DNA from 3 places in the Arthrobacter sp. Y3223151 genome. Region 1 is predicted to be linked to each of the others. Evidence: riboswitches for the same ligand, from Rfam matches in the RefSeq annotation. Region 1 holds a riboswitch; each other region holds the start of a gene.
The links. A riboswitch is a leader RNA that binds a small molecule or an ion and turns the genes downstream of it on or off. The one in region 1 is predicted to bind S-adenosylmethionine.
Positions count from the first base shown of each region.

Region 2: it holds a riboswitch for S-adenosylmethionine, as region 1 does, so the genes downstream of both, AC5RUP_RS12960 (bifunctional o-acetylhomoserine/o-acetylserine sulfhydrylase) here and AC5RUP_RS03615 (O-acetylhomoserine aminocarboxypropyltransferase/cysteine synthase family protein) in region 1, are expected to answer to the same signal.
Region 3: it holds a riboswitch for S-adenosylmethionine, as region 1 does, so the genes downstream of both, AC5RUP_RS00705 (flavin reductase family protein) here and AC5RUP_RS03615 (O-acetylhomoserine aminocarboxypropyltransferase/cysteine synthase family protein) in region 1, are expected to answer to the same signal.

Region 1 covers NZ_JBNHGI010000001.1:748,471-755,418, reverse strand. Annotated here, with positions in the region: gene AC5RUP_RS03625 (ArsR/SmtB family transcription factor) at 22-1,011, shown strand; gene malQ (4-alpha-glucanotransferase) at 1,248-3,407, opposite strand; SAM riboswitch class I at 3,630-3,724, shown strand; gene AC5RUP_RS03615 (O-acetylhomoserine aminocarboxypropyltransferase/cysteine synthase family protein) at 3,819-5,294, shown strand; gene AC5RUP_RS03610 (CoA-binding protein) at 5,291-5,788, shown strand; gene AC5RUP_RS03605 (Ig-like domain-containing protein) at 5,982-6,948, shown strand, end outside.
Region 2 covers NZ_JBNHGI010000009.1:82,355-89,302, reverse strand. Annotated here, with positions in the region: gene AC5RUP_RS12975 (SGNH/GDSL hydrolase family protein) at 1-410, shown strand, start outside; gene AC5RUP_RS12970 (winged helix DNA-binding domain-containing protein) at 423-1,589, shown strand; gene metX (homoserine O-acetyltransferase MetX) at 1,685-2,755, opposite strand; gene AC5RUP_RS12960 (bifunctional o-acetylhomoserine/o-acetylserine sulfhydrylase) at 2,836-4,161, opposite strand; SAM riboswitch class IV at 4,229-4,343, opposite strand; gene AC5RUP_RS12955 (VOC family protein) at 4,570-5,211, shown strand; gene AC5RUP_RS12950 (CPBP family intramembrane glutamic endopeptidase) at 5,297-6,076, opposite strand; gene AC5RUP_RS12945 (PDR/VanB family oxidoreductase) at 6,182-6,948, opposite strand, start outside.
Region 3 covers NZ_JBNHGI010000001.1:141,037-147,984, reverse strand. Annotated here, with positions in the region: gene AC5RUP_RS00715 (alpha/beta hydrolase) at 140-1,156, shown strand; gene AC5RUP_RS00710 (aldo/keto reductase) at 1,292-2,281, shown strand; gene AC5RUP_RS00705 (flavin reductase family protein) at 2,332-2,838, opposite strand; SAM riboswitch class IV at 2,891-3,005, opposite strand; gene AC5RUP_RS00700 (prephenate dehydratase) at 3,153-4,022, opposite strand; gene AC5RUP_RS00695 (hypothetical protein) at 4,109-4,321, opposite strand; gene AC5RUP_RS00690 (amino acid ABC transporter ATP-binding protein) at 4,586-5,392, opposite strand; gene AC5RUP_RS00685 (amino acid ABC transporter permease) at 5,379-6,038, opposite strand; gene AC5RUP_RS00680 (amino acid ABC transporter substrate-binding protein) at 6,081-6,899, opposite strand.

The sequences.
Region 1 (6,948 bases):
CGGCAACCTTACGCTGTTTCCATGCACATTACGCTCAGCAGCGAGGACCTCACCAAGGTCCGGTTCGAGGCGGCGCCGCTGGGCGAAACCGTCGCCAGTTTGCGCGCCCTGCAGGTGGGCACCCCCATCCACCGCCCATGGATCGAGGCCACCAAGCGGCGCATCGCCGAGTCGGCCGATCCACAAGCCAGGGCGCACCTGCGCCTGCTGACTGCGCTGGTTCCACCGAAGGGCTTCCTGGCCGACTCCATCACGCCCACCCCCAAGCACCAGACCACCTTCGCCGAAGGACTCGCGGCCGTCGCCGAGGTTGCGCCGGAGCTGTGGCAGCGCGACGTCGCCCACCTGCTGGCCCAGAACCCGGCCGACTACGCGCGCGGGGAACTGCAGCGTCTCGCGGAGGATATCGACGCGGGCATCCCGCGCATTACCGCAGCCCTCGAGTGGTACTGGGGCACCGCCGTCGAGCCGGTATGGCCGCGCCTCCGGTCCCTGCTGCTGGCTGACATCGACAGCCGCTTGGCCCAGCTGGCACGCGACGGCATCCTGGAAGTGTTCAAGAGCCTGCATCCCAGCGTCCGTCCCACGCCCACCGGTTTGGAGATCATGCGCGGTTGCGAGGCCGACGACGTGCCCGAACCCGGCGGCGGGCTGCTGCTGGTGCCCAACGCGTTCGTCTGGCCCAACACCCTGGTGCTCAACGTCCGGCCTTTCGTGCCCACGCTGACCTACGCGCCACGCGGCGTCGGCCGGCTTTGGGAAGCCAGCCGCGAAGCGACGCACAGCCCGGTCGCCCGGCTGCTCGGCAAGACCCGGGCGCAGATCCTCGCCCAACTCGATGTCCCGATGACGACGACGCAGCTCGCCCGCTGCCTGGACCTCGCCGCCGGGACGGTCAACGAGCATCTCAAGGTCATGTCCGAGAGCGGTTTGGCGGCCACCATGCGATCGGGCCGCGAAGTGTTCTATCGGCGGGCCGAAACCGGCGAAGCGCTGCTGGCCCGGCTGTAGAGACCCGGCCACGGCCCCGGGACTGTCCACGTTTTGCGGGAAGCTTTTACGTTTGGCCTAGTCAGCGCCAGACCCCGTTCCAAGACATGGACAGTTCCTGCTGAACGTGGACAACTGGTGACGTTCAGCAGCGTCCCGTTCCTTGGCGGGGCGGCGCCTTTCGTCGCGGGCGACGGCGCGCTTCCGTCCAGGGTAACCCGGCCGGCGCCGAAGCTGCCCGCTCGGCTTGAACCTGCCTAGTCCTGACGCAGGGCGCGCACCAGCGAGTCGAACCGCTCGCTGGCGGCCAGGTCCTCGATCAGGACCGACGCCCCGTCCGGCCCGGCCAGCGGGATCCGCCAGTTCGGGTATTCGTCCGCGGTGCCCGGCTGGTTCTGGGTCCGCAGCTCCCCCACCGCGTCAGTGAGCGCAACGCCCAGCAGCACCGACGGGGTCTGCGTGATGAACGCGTGCAGCGCCTCGACGGTGCGTTGTTCGGCGGTGGGGCCGGCGCCGTCGTCGTGCTGTGGGGCGGCCGGAACGCGCGAGCGCACCGTGGAGAGCACTGCCTCTTGGGCTGCCTGGTCCAAAGCCCGTTCCTCCTCCACCGGCCGGTTCAGCAGGCCCAGCGATTCGCGCAACTCCACGTGCTTGCCCGCCAGGTAGCCGGCGGTGGGCGGCAGGTCGTGCGTGGTGACGCTGGTCAGGCAGGAACGGCGGTAGCGCTCGGGTGCGCGGGGGCTGCCGTCCTCGTACTCAAACCGCAGGATGGAGGTGCCCAGGATGCCGCGCTCGGCCAGGTAGTCCTGCACGCCCGGCTCGAACACCCCGAGGTCCTCACCAATGACGACGACGCCGGCCCGTTCCGCTTCCAGGGCGAGGATGCCGATCAAGGCCTCGTGGTCGTAATACACGTAGGCGCCTTCGCCGGGAGGGCTGCCGGCGGGGATCCACCACAGCCGGAACAGACCGAGAATGTGGTCCACGCGGATGCCGCCGGCATGCCGCAGGACGGTCCGCAGCATGTCGCGGTAGGCAACGTAGCCGGATTCGGCCAGGCGTTGCGGATGCCACGGGGGCTGTGACCAGTCCTGGCCCTGCTGGTTGAACATGTCCGGCGGCGCGCCCACGGAGATGCCGGGGGTGAGCACATCCTGCAGCGCCCAGGCATCGGCGCCGGCGGGATGGACGCCGACGGCGAGATCATGCACTATCCCGATGTTCATTCCGGCGTCGAGGGCGCTGCCCTGTGCCGCCTCGAGCTGCTCGTCGCACAGCCACTGCAGCCATTGATGGAACTCGATGCGGTCCTTCAGCTCGCTGCGCTGCGCTTCGACGAACGCGGCATCGGACCACTCGGGAGCCCCGGCCGGAACAGTTTCGGCCATGGCGCACCACAGGGCAAAGCGCTCCAGCCCCTCGCCTTCCTGCGCGCGGAAGGCTTCGAACCGCTGCTGCCGTTCCGCGGACCGGGGCACCGAGAAGACCGTTTCCAGCGCCTGCAGCTTGGCCGCAAACACCGGGTCGCGGTCCAGAATGCCGGCGTCCAGGTTCGCGTCGTGGAAGTTGTTGGCCAGCGGGAAGCCGCGGGCTTCGGGCACGTCCTCGACCCGCAGGTACAGCGGATTGACGAACCGGCGCGTGGAGGGCAGGTAGGGCGAGGGCTCCACCGGCGGTTTCGGCTGGGCCGCGTGCAGCGGGTTGATCAGGACGAACCCCGCCCCCTTCGCGGCGGCCGTCTCGGCGAGGGTGGCCAGGTCATGCAGGTCGCCGATGCCCCAGGAGGACCGCGAGCGCACGGAGTACAGCTGTGCCATCAACCCCCACGTGCGGGGCAGGCGGTCGGCGGTGGTCAGGCGCCGCGGGGTGACCACGAGGGCGCACCGTGCCTGGCTATCGGACGGTTCCGCGGCCGCGCCGGTCCCGGGCTCCACTGTCTCGAATCTTTCCGCGGCCGCGCCGGTTCCGGGCTCCATCGCCTCCGACTGCTCCGCAACCTCCAGCGTGTGCCAACCCAGCGGGATGTCGGCCGGCACCACCGCCGTGAAACGAACAGGCGGAGCATCTTCCGCTTCCTCCGACCCGCCGGCCAGCACCTCGACGGCGCGCCGGGAGCCGTCCTCCAGCAGGATCCGCACCCGCGGACGGACCCCGGGCCGCCCATTGACCGGAACCTCGGTGGCAGTGCCTTGGCGAACGACGACGGCGGGTGGCAGCGTGCGCTGCACCGGTGCCAGCTCAGCGGCCCGGAGGGAAGCCGTGACATCGTCGTCGGTGGCGCAGGGGACGCCCAGCGCGGTGAGGACGGAAACCAGCGTTGCCTCGCTGACTGTTTTCTCGCCCCCATCCCATCCGTGGAAGGTAATGCCAACGCCATGTTTCCCCGCGAGGCGCTGCAGCGCCGAAAGTTCAGCCATAGACCCAATCTACGGTGAACTATCCGGACCCGGGAACGTCCGTCACGCCGGGACGGCCAAGATCGTGGCCCGACGCGCGGCGGGCACCGCCGTCGTGCCGGTCAACCGCAGGCCAGGGGTAACCGCAAGGCGCCCACCCCAAGTCCGAAGGCGCTCAAACCCCCGGACGCAACGCGGCTCAACATTCTTTGCTGCCGCGGCGGTAGGTTGCAAGAATGGACGGGACCATCCCGAGCGGTTGAGAGATCTGGCTCTTTGACACCGCAGCAACCATCCGGACGCCACCGGAAAGGTGCTACCGCCAGAAGCGATGGAGAGAGCGCAAGCAATCTTTGATCCGGACGGTGCCTGCCCGGTGCCGCCAGGAGCGTCATTGCCCGGGAACCCAAGTTTTGAAGGAGCAAGCGCCTGATGGCTGAACGCACATTCGGTTTCCGCACCCGTGCCCTGCACGCCGGCGGCACGCCCGACGCCGAGCACGGTGCCCGGGCCGTACCGATCTACCAGAGCACCTCGTTCGTGTTCAAGGACACCGACGACGCCGCGAACCTCTTCGCGCTGCAGAAGTACGGCAACATCTACTCCCGCATCGGCAACCCCACGGTCGCCGCGTTCGAGGAGCGCATCGCCTCGCTCGAGGGCGGCATCGGCGCGGTGGCCACGTCGTCGGGCATGGCCGCCGAGTTCATCACCTTCGCGGCCCTGGCCGGCGCCGGCGACCACATCGTGGCCTCCTCCAAGCTCTACGGCGGCACCATCACGCAGCTGGACGTGACGCTGCGCCGGTTCGGGGTGGAGACCACCTTCGTCGACTCCAACGATCCGGCCGACTTCGCCGCGGCCATCGGGGAGAACACCAAGGCCGTCTACACGGAGATCGTGGCCAACCCGTCGGGCGACATCGCGGACCTCGCCGGCCTGGCCGCGGTGGCGCACGACGCCGGGATCCCCTTGGTCGTGGACGCCACCTTGAGCACGCCCTACCTGATCCGCCCGATCGAGCACGGCGCGGACATCGTCATCCACTCCGCCACCAAGTTCCTGGGCGGCCACGGCACCACTTTGGGCGGCGTCGTCGTCGAATCCGGCCGTTTTAACTGGGGCAACGGCAAGTTCCCGCAGATGACCGAACCGGTGCCCAGCTACGGCAACGTGTCCTGGTGGGGCAACTTCGGCGAGTACGGCTTCCTCACCAAGCTCCGGTCCGAGCAGCTGCGCGACATCGGCCCGTCGCTGTCCGCGCAGTCCGCGTTCCAGCTGCTGCAGGGCGTGGAAACGCTGGCGCAGCGGATGGACGAGCACCTGGCCAACGCCCGCACCGTGGCCGAGTGGCTGGAAGCCGACGAGCGCGTCTCCTGGGTCAGCTACGCCGGCCTGCCCGCGCACCCGCATTACGAGCGGGGCCGGAAGTACCTGCCCAAGGGCGTGGGCTCCGTGTTCAGCTTCGGCGTCAAGGGCGGCCGCACCGCGGGCCAGAAGTTCATCGAGTCGCTGCAGCTGGCCAGCCACCTGGCCAACATCGGCGACGCCCGGACCTTGGTGCTGCACCCGGGATCGACCACCCACCAGCAGCTCACCGCCGACCAGCTGGTGGCTGCCGGCGTGCCCGAGGACCTGATCCGCATTTCCGTGGGCCTGGAAGACGTGGACGACATTCTCTGGGACCTGGACCAGGCGCTGGCCGCCTCGCAGCAGGCTGGCGCCGAGCACGGCCCGAGCCGGGACCATGAGGACGACACGTTCGACACCTCCGAGTTCGCCTCCCCCAGCTACGCCGGTGAGTCCTGCACGATCCCGGCAGAGCGCGCCGCCCGGACAGAGCCCGGAACGCGTGTAGTCGAGTCCGTGGAGGAACTGATCGAAGCCGAAGAAGGAGCCGCCAAGTGACCGCCACACCAGAACGTACCTGGGTGGGACCGTCCGCCCCGGAGCGGCTGAACATCCTGCGCAACACCAAGTCGATCGCCATTGTCGGCGCCTCGGACAAGCCGAGCCGGGCCAGCTACTTCGTGGCCACCTACCTGCTGTCCAGCTCGCCGTACAAGGTGTACTTCGTGAACCCGGTGGCCAAGGAAATTCTGGGCCAGCCGGTGTACAAGTCGCTGGCCGACCTGCCCGAAGTGCCGGATCTCGTGGACGTGTTCCGCCGGCACGACGACCTGCCCACCGTGCTGGAGGAAACCCTGGCCGTCGGAGCCAAGACCCTCTGGCTGCAGCTGGGCTCCTGGCACGAGGAGGTCGCGGCCGAGGCCGAGGCCGCCGGCCTGAACGTGGTGATGGACCGCTGCGTGAAGATCGAGCACGCCCGATTCCACGGCGGCCTGCACCTGGCCGGTTTCGACACGGGTGTGATCTCCTCCAAGCGGCAGCTGACCGCCTAGGCGGCCCTGGGCGAGGCCCGCCGCCCGCAGCGAAAAGCCCGCCCCTTGTCCCCCGGCCTTCCACGTGGATCCGCCGAAGCAAGGGGCGGGTTTTTCCTGCCCGGAGGTAGGCAGAAAGAGCCTTCAGGATTTCCCCAAGGTCCTCGTCGGATGCTGTGGCCAGCCACACATCACACGACTAGGGGGAGTCACCGTGTTTACTGCACCAACCGATCCACAACCCAGGAGGGGCACCGAACGTGCCCGCAAGGGGAAGCCATCCTTCCCCCAAAAAGTCACGGCCGGGCTCGCCGCGCTGGTGTTGGGCGCGGGCGTACTGCCCTCCGCCCTCGCCCCGGCGGCCTTGGCAGCGCCGGTAGGCCAGGGCCTGACCCTCAACGCCGGGGACATGCGGTTCATCCTTAAGCAGATCAAGATCGCGGAAAACCACGCCACCAAGGAAGACGCCGACGGCAAGCCCGTGCCGGGCCAGCCGCTCCTGGGCCCCGGCCCCAACCAGATAGCCAATCCGCTGCTGCCCTACGGGCTGCGCACCGTGGACGGGTCCGACAACAACCTGGTGCCCAACCAAGGGCACTTCGGCGCGGCCAGCCTGCCCTTCCCGCGACTGGCAGAACCGGAATGGCGGACCACCGCCGGTGGGCAGTCGTACAAGTCGGTCAACGTTCCGATGATCCGGGACGCCGACCCGCGCTTTGTCAGCAACGTCATCGTGGACCAGACCTCCAGCAATCCGGCCGCGATCGCTGCGGCCGGCAAGGCGCACCGGTCGGTGAACGACGGCCCGACGGCGATTCCTTGTGACGCCGATGGCAAGCCCGAAAACTGCGTGCCCGAAGGCGAAACACTTGACATCCCGAATGTCACCACCGACTTTGGGCTCTCGCCGCCATACAACGGCTTTTTTGCCCTGTTCGGCCAGTTCTTCGACCACGGCATCGACTTCACCAAGAAGACCAGCAACGTCGTCATGATGCCGCTGCTACCGGGCGATCCGTTGTACGTGGAGGGCTCACCAACCAACTTCATGATGCTCAACCGGGCGGAGAACCAGCCCGGGCCTGACGGCGTGCTCGGCACGCCGGACGATATCCAGGACGCCACAAACACGGATTCCCCGTGGGTGGACCAGAGCCAGACGTACTCCTCGAACCCGTCCC
Region 2 (6,948 bases), on a different contig from region 1:
TCGGCAGTGTCCGCGGCAAGGCCGCCATCTACAACGAAAACCTGCGCACGGTGGCGGCACGCCATAACGCCGTCGTGGCCGACATGTGGGCGCTGCGCCAGCTGAAGGCACCGCAGATGTGGGCACCGGACAGGCTACATTTCTCCCCGCTGGGGCACCACACCATCGCGGCCATGGTGCTGGACGCCCTCAACGTTGAGCATTCGCTGCAGCCCGAGGCGCCCAAACCGCTGCCGCCCAAGAACTGGCGCACCGCCCGCACCGAGGACCTGGTGTGGGCACGCCAGCACCTGGTCCCGTGGGTCCTGCGCCGGGTCCGCCACCAGTCCTCGGGCGACGGGATCCTGCCCAAGCGGCCGGCCGCCGACCCCTTCTTCGGTCCGGGCATGCCTCCCGGCGCGGCCGGGTAACGGGAGCAACCGGTGCGGCAGCCGAGTCCCCAGGAGGTCCGCCGTCACCGGCTGCGGGCACAGCGGCTGTGGGACAGCCCCGGGGACGACGCCGCCGCCGCCTTGCGCTGGCTGCTCGCCTTCCAGTCCCAGGAATATGCCTATGCCCGCTGGTCGCTGGCCCAGCGCTGCGGCGGACCGGCACGGGACAACGCTGCGGAGGTGGATGCGGCGATCGCCGGCGGACGCATCCTGCGCACGCATGTCCTGCGGCCCACCTGGCACTTTGTGGCCGCCGAGGACCTGCGCTGGCTGATGCTGCTCTCCGGCCCCCGCCTCAAGGCAGGGAACAAGGGCCGGGACCGGCAGCTGGGCCTGGATGAGGCAACGGTGGCGCGCAGCAACGAGGTGCTGGCCGCGGCCGTCGCCGGAGGCCGGCACCTGACCCGGGACGAGCTCGCCGCCCGGCTCGCCCAAGCGGCCCTCCTCAAGGACGACGGCGCGAGGCTGAACGGAGCGACGCTGCGCGGGCAGCGGCTGGGGCATCTGGTGTTCCATGCGGAAATGGACCGGGTGCTGGTGAACGGGCCTCCGCGGACGGCCGCCTCCAGCGCCGTGCAGCAGACGTACGCGGCCTTCGACGAGCGGGTGCCGCCGCTGGCCGCGGACTACGACCGCGACGCGGCGCTGGCCCAACTGACCGGGCGCTACTTCACCAGCCGCGGACCGGCGACCTTAAAGGACTGTTCCGACTGGTCCAAACTGCCCCAGGCGGACCTGAAGCGCGGCCTCGAAGCGGGGGGCGGTGACGGACTGGAACGGTTCGAAACCGAGGGGCAACAGCTCTGGTACTCCCCCGCCGCCGGGACGATCGGCGGTGCCGCCGCGGCGGCGGACGACGGACGCCCGCGGGCTGACCTGATCCAGTGTTACGACGAATACGTCATGGGCTACACCAAGACCCGCGGCTACCTGGGCGGCAGCGCGCCGGCGGCGTTGGGCGGTGAGGTGCCGATCCACGTGCTGCTGCTGGACGGACGGATGGCCGGCAACTGGAGGCACGTCCTGCGGCCCGGCTCCGCCGAGCTGCGGCTTAAACCGCTGCGGGTCTTCACCGCGCCGGAGCGGCAGGCCGTGGGCGTCGCGGTGGAGCGGTACGCGGCCTTCCTGCGGCGGCCGGTATCACTCGACCTGGCCTGACCGCTCCGCTCTACCTGCTCGGGCGCAGCGGTGGGACTCCGCGCGGACGGCGCGCACCGGCGTCGTACTCGGGCCGCCGACACGCAGGCGGGAGGTCAGGCGGGCGCGAAGAACGCCTTGGTCAGTGCCTCGTGCAGCTGGTGGATATCGGTCAGGAAACCGTCGTGGCCCAGCGGCGTTTCGATGGTGTGGACCTTGACTGCCCCGGGCAACGCCTCGGCCAGCTGCCGCGACTGTTCCGGGAAGTACAGGCGATCGGAATCCACCGCGGCGACGAAGAACTGCGTGTCGGTGAGGCCGCCCAGCGACTGCTCCAGCGAGCCCCGGCCCCGGGCAACGTCGTGGCTGATGAGGGCCTCGGTGAGCAGGATGTAGCTGTTGGCGTCGAAGCGCGCGACGAGCTTGTCCGCCTGGTAATCGAGGTAGCTCTCCACGGCATAGCGGCCACGGGCGGACGGCGTGATGCCGCCGTACGGCTGCTCCTCCGCCTGCGGCTTGCGGCCGAACCTGTACTCCAGCTCCGGCTCCGAGCGGTAGTTGATGTGCGCGATGCGCCGGGCGATACCCAGACCCGCCTCGGGCGCGGGACCCCCGTAATAGTCGCCGCCGGCGAAGTGCGGGTCCAGCCGGATGGCCGCGACCTGCGCCTGCGCGAAGGCAATTTGCTCGGCGGTGCTCGCGGCGCCGCACGACAGGACGGCGCACCGGGCGGTGCGCTCCGGGAACGTCGCCGCCCATTCAAGCGCGCGGGCGCCGCCCATCGACCCGCCGAGCACCGTGTGCCAGCGCCGGATGCCCAGCGCGTCGGCCAGCCGTGCCTCGGCCCGGACCGAATCGCGGATCGTGACGAACGGGAAGCGTGACCCCCACGGCGTCCCGTCCGGCGCCGGCGACGAGGGACCGGTGGAACCGTAGCAGCCGCCAATCATGTTGGCGGCCACTACGAAATAGCGCTCCGTGTCGATAGTGGCACCGGGGCCCACCAGATCGTCCCACCAGCCATCCTCGTCCGAGCAGCCGCGGGCGACATGCGTGCTGCCGGTCAGGGCGTGCTGAATCAGGACGGCGTTGGACGCGTCCGCATTCAAGGTGCCCCAGGTTTCAAAGCCGAGGAACACCTCGGGCAGATAGCCGCCGGCTTCCAACTCCAGCGCACCAACCGGCATCCGGCGCAGGATGCCGTCGGTCGCCTGTTCCACCAGTTCCTGCGGTTGCACTATCGTCACGCTGCGCTCTACCTGCTTGCCTAGTCGTCCGCGCCCTTGGCGGCGCGGAAACCGGCCTCCAGGTCGGCGATGATGTCGTTGACGTTCTCGATGCCCACCGACAGGCGGACCAGCCCGTCGGTCACCCCGGCCGCGACCCGCTCCGCGGCCGAGAGCTGGGCATGGGTGGTCGACGCCGGGTGGATCACCAGCGAGCGCACATCGCCCAGGTTGGCCACGTGCGAGTGCAGTTCAAGGCCGTCCACAAAGCGCTTGCCGGCCTCGATGCCGCCCTTGATTTCGAACGCGACGATGGCGCCGGTCCCCTTCGGGCCGTACTTGCGGCCGCGCTCGTACCAGGGGCTGGAGGGCAGGCCGAGGTACGCGACGGAGGCAACGTCGTCGTGCTCTTCCAGGAATTCGGCCACCTTCTGCGCGTTGGCCACATGCCGCTCCACGCGCAGGCTCAGCGTCTCCAGCCCCTGGGCAATCAGGAACGCATTGAACGGCGAGATGGCGGACCCCAGGTCGCGCAGCAACTGCACCCGGGCCTTGAGGATGTAGGCCAGGTTGGCGCCCAAAGCGCCGTTGACGCCGAGGTCGCGGGCAAAGACCAGCCCGTTGTAGGTGTCGTCCGGCGTGTTGAACCCGGGGAACTTCTCCGGGTCGGCGGCGAAATCGAACGTTCCGGCGTCAACGATCACGCCGCCGATCGCCGTCCCGTGGCCGCCGAGGTACTTGGTGGCCGAGTGGAGCACGATGTCGGCCCCCCACTCGATCGGGCGGATCAGGTACGGGGTAGACAAGGTGTTGTCCACGATCAGCGGCACGCCGTTTTCGTGGGCGATGGCGCTGACCGACTCCAGGTCCAGTACGTCCTGGCGCGGGTTGGAGACGACCTCGCCGAAGAACGCCTTGGTATTCGGCTTGACGGCATCGCGCCACTGCTGCAGGTTGTCCGGATCCTCGACGAAGGTGACCTCGATGCCGAACTTGGGCAGCGTGGTGCGCAGCAGGTTGTAGGTGCCGCCGTACAGGCTGGGGCTGGCCACGATGTGGTCGCCGGCCTCGGCCAGGTTGAGGATGGAGAACGTCGACGCGGCCTGGCCCGAGGCCAGCAGCAGGGCGCCGACGCCGCCCTCCAGGTTGGCGATCCGGGTCTCGACCGCTTCCTGGGTGGGATTGCCGATCCTGGTGTAGATGGGCGCCAATTCGGACAGGGCGAACCGGTCGGCCGCGCTCTGCGCGCTGGGGAACACGAACGAGGTGGTCTGGTAGATCGGCAGTGCGCGGGCGCCCGTGGCGGCGTCCGGCTCCTGCCCTGCGTGGATCTGACGGGTTTCAAAGGACCAATCGGCATTGGACATGGTGCAACTCCTTCACTGGAAGGGGCCATCCGGGATCCGGCCGTGCCGGCATGTCTGTCCCGGGTGTGACCCGCGCTTGCGCACCGCCTTGTGGCGGCTGCCTGGTCTTCACCCGGGGCACCCCACCGCGGTTGGAGGGTTGCCGGCCAGCAAACCGGGGTTTTGCGCTGGCACTCATGACCTGCCTCCAGTCTCCGCAGACAGGCCGGCGGCCGCAACAATATGACACCTTATGACTGGGCACCCAGCTCCGGACCGTCTGTCCGACCGTCCGCACTTCAAGCTGCCGGGGCGTGCCGGGCACGGCGGAATTGCTGCCGGGAACGGCGCGCCTTGCACGAGCCGCAAGCTGAGTGACTTAGGTCACCCTAAGTCGAGAGCGGGTTCACAAAGTGCCAAGATAATGCCATGCGCTTCGACCATGTTTCTTATGCTGCTGAACCCGACGGTCTGGCTGCCACCTCAGAGCGGATCGCCAAAGCCCTGGGCATCGACGCCGTCAAGGGCGGGGTTCACCCCCGCTTCGGCACCCGCAATATGATCTTCCCCCTCACCGACCACCATTACCTGGAGGTGGTGGAGGTGCTCGACCACCCCGCTTCCGACAAAGCCCCCTTCGGACAGGCCGTGCGGGCGCGCTCCGAAGCCGGCGGCGGCTGGATGGGCTGGTGCGTGGCGGTCGACGACCTGACCCCGTTCGAAGAACGGCTGGGCCGCCACGCGGTTCCCGGCAACCGCAAGTTCCCGGATGGGCAGGAACTGAGCTGGCAGCAGATCGGGATCAAGGGCCTCATCGCCGACCCGCAGGTGCCCTACATGCTGCGCTGGGATGACGGCACCGAACCGCTGCACCCGTCCAACGCCCGCCCCGCCACGGTGAAGCTGATCGGCCTGACCATCGCCGGCTCTTCCGAGCGCGTGGCGGACTGGCTGGGCACTCCGGTCGACGGCCTGCTGGACGACGTCAAGGTCGCCTGGACGGCACCGAACGGTACGCCGGGCATCCTGTCCGTCCGCTTCGAAACCGCCAACGGGATCGTCGAACTGTAAGTCTTTCAAGGAGGGTCGACGTCGTCGATCGCCTCAGCGGCGCCCGGATCGCAAGACCGGGCGCCGCTTCGCTGCCCGGCCGGTTTCAGGTGCCGATGCCGATGGCCGGCCCCAGCAGCGCGTAGCCGACGAAACCGGCAATATCCAGCAGCGCGTGCGCCACCACCAGCGGCATCACCCGCTTCACCTTCGTATAGGCGTAGCCGAAGACCAGGCCCATGAGGAAGTTCCCGATGCCCGGCCCGATGCCCTGGTAGAGGTGGTAGGTCCCGCGCAGGGCGGCGCTGACGAAGATCGCGGACCAGATGCCCCAGCCGAACTTCGCGAAGCGGTTGAAGAGGTAGCCCACCATGACCACCTCTTCGAGGACCGCATGCCGCAGCGCGGACAGGACCAACACCGGAACCGTCCACCAGTATTCGTCCAGGGCCGCCGGGACAATGGCGGTGGTGATACCCAGGGACCGGCCGGCGGCGTAAACGCCCAGCGTGCCGACACCGATCACCAGCGCGAGCAGGAAGCCCAGGCCGAAGTCCAGCCGCGGCCGGGAGAACGTGAACCCGATCGTGCGGAAGGCCGACCGGCCGGGAGCGGTCATCAAAAACAGCACCAGAGCCACCGGCACCAGCGCAAAGACGATGCCGAGCATTTGGTACACGAAATCGAAGAGCTCCCGCTCGTTCAGCACCGGGTTCAGCGTGGTCGTCTGCGAGGCGAGCGGAGCGCGGGTCATTTTTTCCAGCAGGTTCACGACGGCATAAACCGCCGACTGCCCGAGCGAGAGTCCGAGGACAATCAGTACCTCTGCCCGGTAGTACCTGACCGTGCGCCGCGTGCTTTCGGCGGCGACCTTCTGCTTGTCCATAACCTCCATCTTGCCAACAGAACCGCGGGAGTCATCGGCCGGGGGCGCTTCCGTTCCGTGCGCGGCTCCTCCCGTGGCCCGCGCCCGCGCCGGGGCGACTGCCTGCTACAAGTCCAGCAGCAGGCGCCGGCCCTTGCATCGCGACACGCAGATCATCATGGTGTCCCCGGCCTCGCGCTCGTCGTCGGAGAGCAGCGAGTCACGGTGGTCGATCTCACCACCCAGGACGGGGGTTTCGCAGGTGCCGCAGATTCCCTCCCGGCAGGAATTCAACGGATGGATCCCGACCGCTTCGAGGGCCTGCAGAATCGATTCCCCGGGGCCCACCGGAACCTCGGTGCCGTCGGCCAATTCCACCGTGAAGGCCGAGTCCCCCGCCTCCGCCGGCGCCACGGCCGCCCCGGACGCCGTGAAGCGCTCACAGTGGAAACGTCCGGGGTTGTCCCAACCGTCCGCGATCGATTGAATGACGTTGAGCAGCGGCCCGGGTCCGCAGGCGTAGACGTGCGTTTCCGGCGGCAACTCGTCCAGGAGTCCGGCCAGCGGGTAGAAGCCGCTTTCGTCGTCGGCGTGGATATGGATGTCGCCGTCGAGCGCCTGGATTTCGTCGAGGAACGCCATCGAAGAACGGCTTCGCCCCAGGTAAAGCAGGCGCCAGGGCACCCCGGCTTCGGCAGCTTCGCGGATCATCGGCAGAATCGGGGTGATGCCGATGCCGCCGGCGATGAACACATAGCCGGCGGCGGGAGCCAGAACGAAGTTGTTGCGCGGCCCCCGGATCTGGATCTTGGTACCGGGCTTGAGCATGTCGTGCACGTAGGCGGAGCCGCCGCGGCCCTCCGGCTCGCGCAGGATGCCAAGCCGCCAGGCGG
Region 3 (6,948 bases), 610 kb from region 1:
GCCGTCCAGCCGTTTGCGAGCCTCACGGCCCTTCGCGGGCGGGGCTTTCCGGCGGTTGACGGGCCGGCATCGGAGGGGCTTGCCCCGCGGGCGGGGCGGGCTCACGATTGGTTCACCACAGGCCGATCGGGAGGAAGCCATGCAGGTCCGCATCCGCCGCGCACTGACAGCCGTTGCCGTGCTCGTCACCGTCCCGGCGGCCCTTGCCGGCGGCCTGGTCCTGTGGCTGCGCTTCAGCCCCCGGCCGCTGGCGGTGCTGCTGCGGGTGCTGTCCGAACGGGACGGGCGGCGCACGGCCCGCGCGATGGCCCGGCACGTGCCGGACGGCATCAGCGAAGTATTGGATCAGGAATACCTCAGCAACCACGGCCATACCCGCCTGGACGTGTTCTTCCCGGACAAGGCGGCCCAGGATTCGCTGCGCCTTCCGACAATTGTCTGGATCCACGGCGGGGCCTGGATCTCCGGCACCAAGAACGACGTCGCCAATTACCTTCGGATCCTCGCCTCCTACGGCTTCACCTCCGTGGGCGTGGACTATTCGCTGGCGCACGTGCGCCGCTACCCGGCGCCGGTGCGCCAGACGGCCGCCGCGCTGCGCTATCTGGAACACAATGCCGATCGGCTGCACATCGATACCGAGCGGATCGTGCTGGCCGGGGACTCGGCGGGCGCGCAAATTGCTGCGCAACTGGCGCTGGTCATCGCCGACCCGGACTATGCCAAAAGGCTGGGCATCGCCTCGCCCATGAAGCCGGAACGGCTGCGCGCGGTGCTGCTGCACTGCGGGGCGTACGACCTCTCGCTCGCCGGGGCGGACCAGGCCGGGAACCAGAACTACCTGCGCACGGTGCTGTGGTCCTACACCGGGGCCAAGGACTATCTGGAGCGTCCGTACGTCGCGCTGGCCTCCGTGGCCCGGCATGTGGGCGCCGACTACCCGCCGGCTTTCGTTTCCGCGGGCAACACCGACCCGTTGCTGCCGCACTCGCTCGGGCTGGTCGAAGCGCTGCGGATCAAGGGCGCGGCCGTGGAGGAGTCCTTCCCCCAAACCGAGGCCGGCCTGGGGCACCAGTTCCAGTTCAACCTGGAGTTGGAAGCGGCGTGGCAGGTGCTGGAGCGCAGCGTGGCGTTCCTCCGCCGCCACACCGGCTGATGCGGCCGGAGTTGAACCGGCGCCCCGCTGCGCGGTGTGTTCTTCGGTGGCTGCATCACCTCAGGCCGGCGCCGATGCCTCCCCGGGCGCCGCCGTCGTACGCTGGAAACCTGCCCAGCGAAGGGGGAACTACCAATGGACGACGCCGGATCGCGCCTCATTTTCGGCTGCATGGGGTTGGGCGGTGGCTGGGGGAGCGGGCCGCTGGAAGCGGCCGATGTGTCGGCCGCGCATGCGGCCGTGGCGGCGGCGCTGGAGGCCGGGATCACGACGTTCGACCACGCCGACATCTACGCCCACGGCAAGGCCGAGGCCGCATTCGGGCGGGTGCTGGCGGAAAGTCCCGAGCTGCGCGACTCGATCCGGCTGCAGGGCAAATGCGGCATCCGGCTGCCGGTCCCCGGCCTGGTCGGGCACTACGACTCCTCGCGGGAAGCGATCCTGGCCCGCACCGACGAGAGCCTGCGCCGGCTGCACACCGATCACCTGGATACGCTGCTGATCCACCGGCCGGATCCGCTGGCGCCGGCCGAAGAGATCGCCGCGGCCTTCAACGAGCTTCGGATGGCCGGGAAGGTCCGCCGCCTTGGTGTCTCGAACATGTCCGGCGAACAGATGCGCTGGCTGCAGGCGGCGCTGGATGAACCGCTGGCGGTGAACCAGCTGGAAATGAGCCTGTACCGACGCGACTGGCTGGAGTCGGGGGTGCTGGTGAACCACCCGGAGGGAACGGGGATCAGCTTCCCGCACGGCACCCTGGAATACTGCGCCGCCCACGGAGTGGAGCTGCAGGCCTGGGGCGCACTGGCCCAGGGCCGGTACAGCGGGCGCGCGGCAGCGGAGGCCGCGACACCGGATGCTTCCGCGCCCGCGGATGCCACACCCCCGGCCGACCATGCAACGGCAGCCCTGGTCACGGAACTTGCCCGGGACAAGGGCTGCCCGCCCGAAGCCGTGGTGCTGGGCTGGCTGCTGCGGCATCCGGCAGGCATCCGGCCGGTCGTCGGCACCAGCAGCCCGGACCGGATCCGGGCCTGTGCCGAGGCGGAGGCGGTTGGAGCATCGATGACCCGCGAGGAGTGGTACTCCCTGTGGGTGGCGGCCCGCGGCAGGCCGCTGCCGTAGCTGCCCGCGGCTCGCCCAGCCCGCTGCCGGCTGGGCCGGGACCAAGCGTCCTAGACGAAGGCCGGCTGTTCCAACCGGCGGAATGCGGAATCGTGGAAGACGAGCGGCTCGTGCGTGCCGTCGTGCGTGGACAGGCCGTGCACCTGCAGCAGCACGACGTGGTGGTCCCCGGCCGGGACTTCCTGGTGCACCGAGCAGTCCAGCCAGAGCGCCGCGTCGTTGAGGAAAAGCGCGCCGTCGTCCGTGCCGTGCAGGCTCAGGCCGGCAAAGCGGTCCCCGTTCTTGGACGCGATCTGGCGGCAGACGCCGTCGTGCCCGGTGCCGAGGACCGAGACGCCGATCCGGTCGGCCCGGCGGACCAGCGGCCAGGTCCGTGAGGTGTTTTGCACGGCGAACATCACCAGCGGCGGCTCGAGGGAGACGCCCACGGTGAACGAGGAGGCGACGATGCCCTGCGGCTCGCCGTCGATGATCGCGCACAGCGCCGCGATGCCCGAGGGGAAGCGGCCGAAGGCTGAGCGCAACGTGTTGGGGGTCAGGTCATGGTGTAGCGACATGGCGTCCTTGGGGCTTGGGCGCATCCGCTGCGGCCGAGCTGCTGCGGGTGGATACGCGTACTTGCCTGCCGACATACCCGGCGGGCCGAATCATCACCTGGAGCACCCCGCTACGGTAGAGGGTTGCCGGCCAACCAGCCAGGGCTGTGAAGTTGGCGCTCTTGATTCGCCTCCACGCTAAGAGCGGGGAAGGGCCTGGGTCAAACGCCGGTAACAGTTCGTCAAATGCAGCGTTTTACCGGCGGCAGCCGCGCGACGGCTGCCGCGACGGTTGCGGCGCTACGGCTGCGGCCCACGGGCGGCCGCCGCCACGGCTACTGTGCGGCGGCGCCGGCGCGCACGGTCTGCCGCCGGAACGGATGCGCCGGGTAAACGCCCAGGAGGCGGATCTCGGTGGTGAAGAAGTCCAGTTCCTCGAAGGCGTGGACCATGGCAGGATCGTCCGGGTGGCCTTCGACGTCCACCATGAACATGGTGGCGGCAAACTCGCCGCCGACCATGTAGCTCTCCAGCCTGGTCATGTTGATGCCGTTGGTGGCGAAACCGCCCAGCGCCTTGTAGAGCGCCGACGGCACGTTCCGCACGCGGAACACGAAGCTGGTCACCGCCGGACCGGGAAGTTCCTCGCGGGACGGGACCGGCCGGCGGTCGGCCAGCACCACGAACCGTGTGGTGTTCGTCGGATCGTCTTCGACCTTTTCCGCGAAAACCTCCAGACCGTAGAGTTCGGCGGCCATCGGCGGTGCCAGGGAGACCTTGGTCGGGTCGTTCCATTCGGCCACCTCCCGGGCCGAACCCGCGGTGTCGCCGGCGATGACCGGAGTGAGCCCGAGCCTGCGGATCAGCTTGCGGCACTGGCCCAAGGCGTGGATGTGGCTGTGCACCTCCCGGGCCTGCTCCACGGTGGCCCCGCGTACGCCCAGCAGGCTGAACCGGATGGGCAGGAAGAATTCCTCCACAATCTGCAGGGTGGTCTTCGGCAGCAGCGCGTGGATGTCCGCCACCCGGCCGGCGATCGAGTTGTCGATGGGGATCATGGCCAGTTCGGCCTCGCCGCCGGTGACGGCAGCGAACGCATCCTCGAAGCTGGCACACGGCACCGCGTCCCAACCGGGGCGCACTTCCAGGCAAGCCATGTGGGAGTTCGAGCCGGGTTCACCTTGGTACGCAATTGCAGCAGCCATGGGCGAAATTATCCCACCGGGGCGGGCCCGCGCTTCATTCCGGGCAACCGGCCGGCGTCACATAACCTGACCGGCCCGCCAACCGCTTAGTACAGATGCGATTCCTGGGTGATGCCGTAGGGCACGTCGTCGCTCAGCTCCACCGTAAACTGCCCGGGGCCGGTGCGCGTGACCAGGATGCCGCAATCGCCGTCGATGGCGGCGAGCTTTTGCAGCTCTTCGACCGCAGCATTCAGGAGATCGTGCGCTTCGGAAGCCGTCTGTGCGGTCAACGACTTGGTAGCCAGGGAAGTGGCCATGGTTCTGCCTTTCGTGGCCGGAGGTTTCCGCGCAGGAGAAACGCGGGATGGAAGCTTCCGGCCGGAACGAGCCTGCCATGCGGAACGGTGCATGGAACTTTACATTCTGCCATCCCAGATGACATCAGATGAATTTTCCACCGGCGTGGCGTGCGCCACTCCTGCCATGGCGGGGGTGCGGCGAACGCCGGTGCCGGCGGGACCGCCGCGGGTGCAGGGAGCCTGCAGCGGGGAGGGCGGGGGCACCCGGGGGCGGACCCGGTCCTAGAACGGGTTCAGCAGCCGATGGACGAACTGCCGGGTGCGCTCCTCCCGCGGTTCGCGCAGCACCTGTTCGGGGTGTCCGCGTTCCACCACCACGCCGCCGTCCATGAACACCACTTCGCTGGCCACTTCACGGGCGAAGGCCAGCTCGTGGGTGACCAGGGCCATGGTCCAGCCCTCGTCAGCCAGTTCCTTGATCACGTGCAGCACGTCGCCCACCAGTTCGGGATCCAGTGCGGACGTGGGCTCGTCGAACAGCAGCAGCGAGGGTTTGAGCGCCAGGGCCCGGACAATGCCGACCCGCTGCTGCTGTCCGCCGGAGAGCTGATGCGGATACTGGTCTTCCTTGCCGGAGAGCCCGACGCGGTCCAGCAGCGACCTGGCCTCGCGCACCGCTTCGGCCTTGGGCCGCTTCTGCACCTGGACCGGGCCCTCGATGATGTTCTGCAGCACAGTCATGTGCGGAAACAGGTTGTAGTGCTGGAACACCATGGCGCTGCGGTCGCGCAGGGCGGCGATCTGTTTCCGGTTCACCGGCGAACCGAAGTCCACGGCCGGCCCGCCCGAAAAGGCGACCCGTCCGCCGTCGGGGGTTTCCAGGCCGTTCAGGCAACGCAGCACGGTGGTTTTGCCCGACCCGGAGGGTCCGATCAGGGCCAGGACGCCACCCGTCTGGACGGACAGATCGATGGACTTGAGCACCTGGTTGCTGCCGAAGGACTTTCGCAGGCCCTCCACGGTCAGCACCGGTCCGGCTGCGGAGCCGCGCTGCGAAGCGGCGGCGGAAGGGACGTCAGTGGGCGACATAGCGGTCCAGCCTCTTCTCCAGTCGGGACTGCCCGGCGGAGAGCACCAGGCAGAACACCCAGTAGACCGCCGCGGCCTCAATGTAGAGCAGCATGAACTCCTGGCTGAACGCCGCGATTTCCTGGGCGGCCCGGAACGCCTCGGTGACCAGGATCAGGGAGGCGAGGGAGGTGTCCTTGACCAGCGAGATGAAGGTATTGGACAGCGGCGGCACCGACACGCGCGCGGCCTGGGGCAGGATGATGCGGCGCAGGGTGGTGGTGCCGGCCATGCCGATGGTGTGGCCGGCTTCCCACTGGCCCTTGGGGACGGAGAGGATCGCGGCCCGGATGATCTCGGCCGCATATCCACCCACGTTCAGGGAGAACGCGATGACCGCGCTCGGCCAGGGGTCGAGCACCACGCCGATCGACGGCAGGCCGTAGAAGATCACGAACAGCTGGACCAGCAGGGGCGTGCCGCGGATCACCGAAACATAGGCGCGGGCGATGCCGGCCAGGACCCGGTTTCGGCCCAGCCGCATCAGGGCCACGACGAGCGCCAGCAGCAGGCCGATGGCGAAACTGGCCAGCGTGAGGGGGATGGTGCCGGTCAATCCGCCCTGGACTATAGGCCACAGCGAACTGCCGACGAGCTCCCAGTCGATGTCCATACGGTTACGTTAGCGTCTCCCTGAAAGCCGGCCGGATTACTTGCTGACGTCCGCGCCGAAGTACTTCTCCGAGATCTCCTCCAGCGTGCCGTCGGCGCGCAGCTCCTCCAGCGCCGTGTTGAAGGCCTCCACCAGGTCGTCGCTGCCCTTCTGGAAGGCGAAGGCGCTCTGCGTCTCCTCGTCTGTTTCGGCGGCTACCTTGATGTCTTTGTTGTCGTTGGTGGACTGGTAGTCCAGGTAGGTCAGCTTGTCGTTGACCGTGGCGTCCACCCGGCCCTGCTCCAGCAGCGAAACCGCCTGCGCCCAGCCCTCCACGGCCTCGACATTGGCTCCGGCGCCCTTGGCCAGTTTGTAGAAGTTGCTGGTCAGCGACTGGGCGGAGGTTTTGCCCTCCAGATCCGCCAGGGAAGAAATGTCGTTGTTGTCCGACTTCACGACGACGACGCCGGTGCTGACCGTGTACGGGTCCGAGAAGTCGTACTTGGCCAGGCGGTCTTCATTGATCGAAACCTGGTTGGCGATCACGTCGAAACGCCCCGCCTCCAGCCCCGCGAAGATGGCATCCCACTGGGTCTCTTCAAACCGCACGTCGACGCCGAGCTTGTCCGCCACCGCGGTGACGATCTCGACGTCGTAACCGGTCAGGTCACCGGTGCCGTTTTCGTGGAAGGAGAACGGGCGGTAGGTCCCCTCGGTCCCCACGGTGATCACGCCGGCCTCCTGGATCTCCTGCAGCGTGGTCGCGGCGGCGGAGGTCGCCGGCTCCGACCCCGACGGCGAGGACGTGCTGCAGCCGGCCAGCACCAGCGCGGCGGCTGCGGCGGCACCGAGGACGGACAAACGACGACGAATCATGGTGGAAAACCCCTTGTGATGTGGGACGACGAGCCAACCGGCGGGTGAC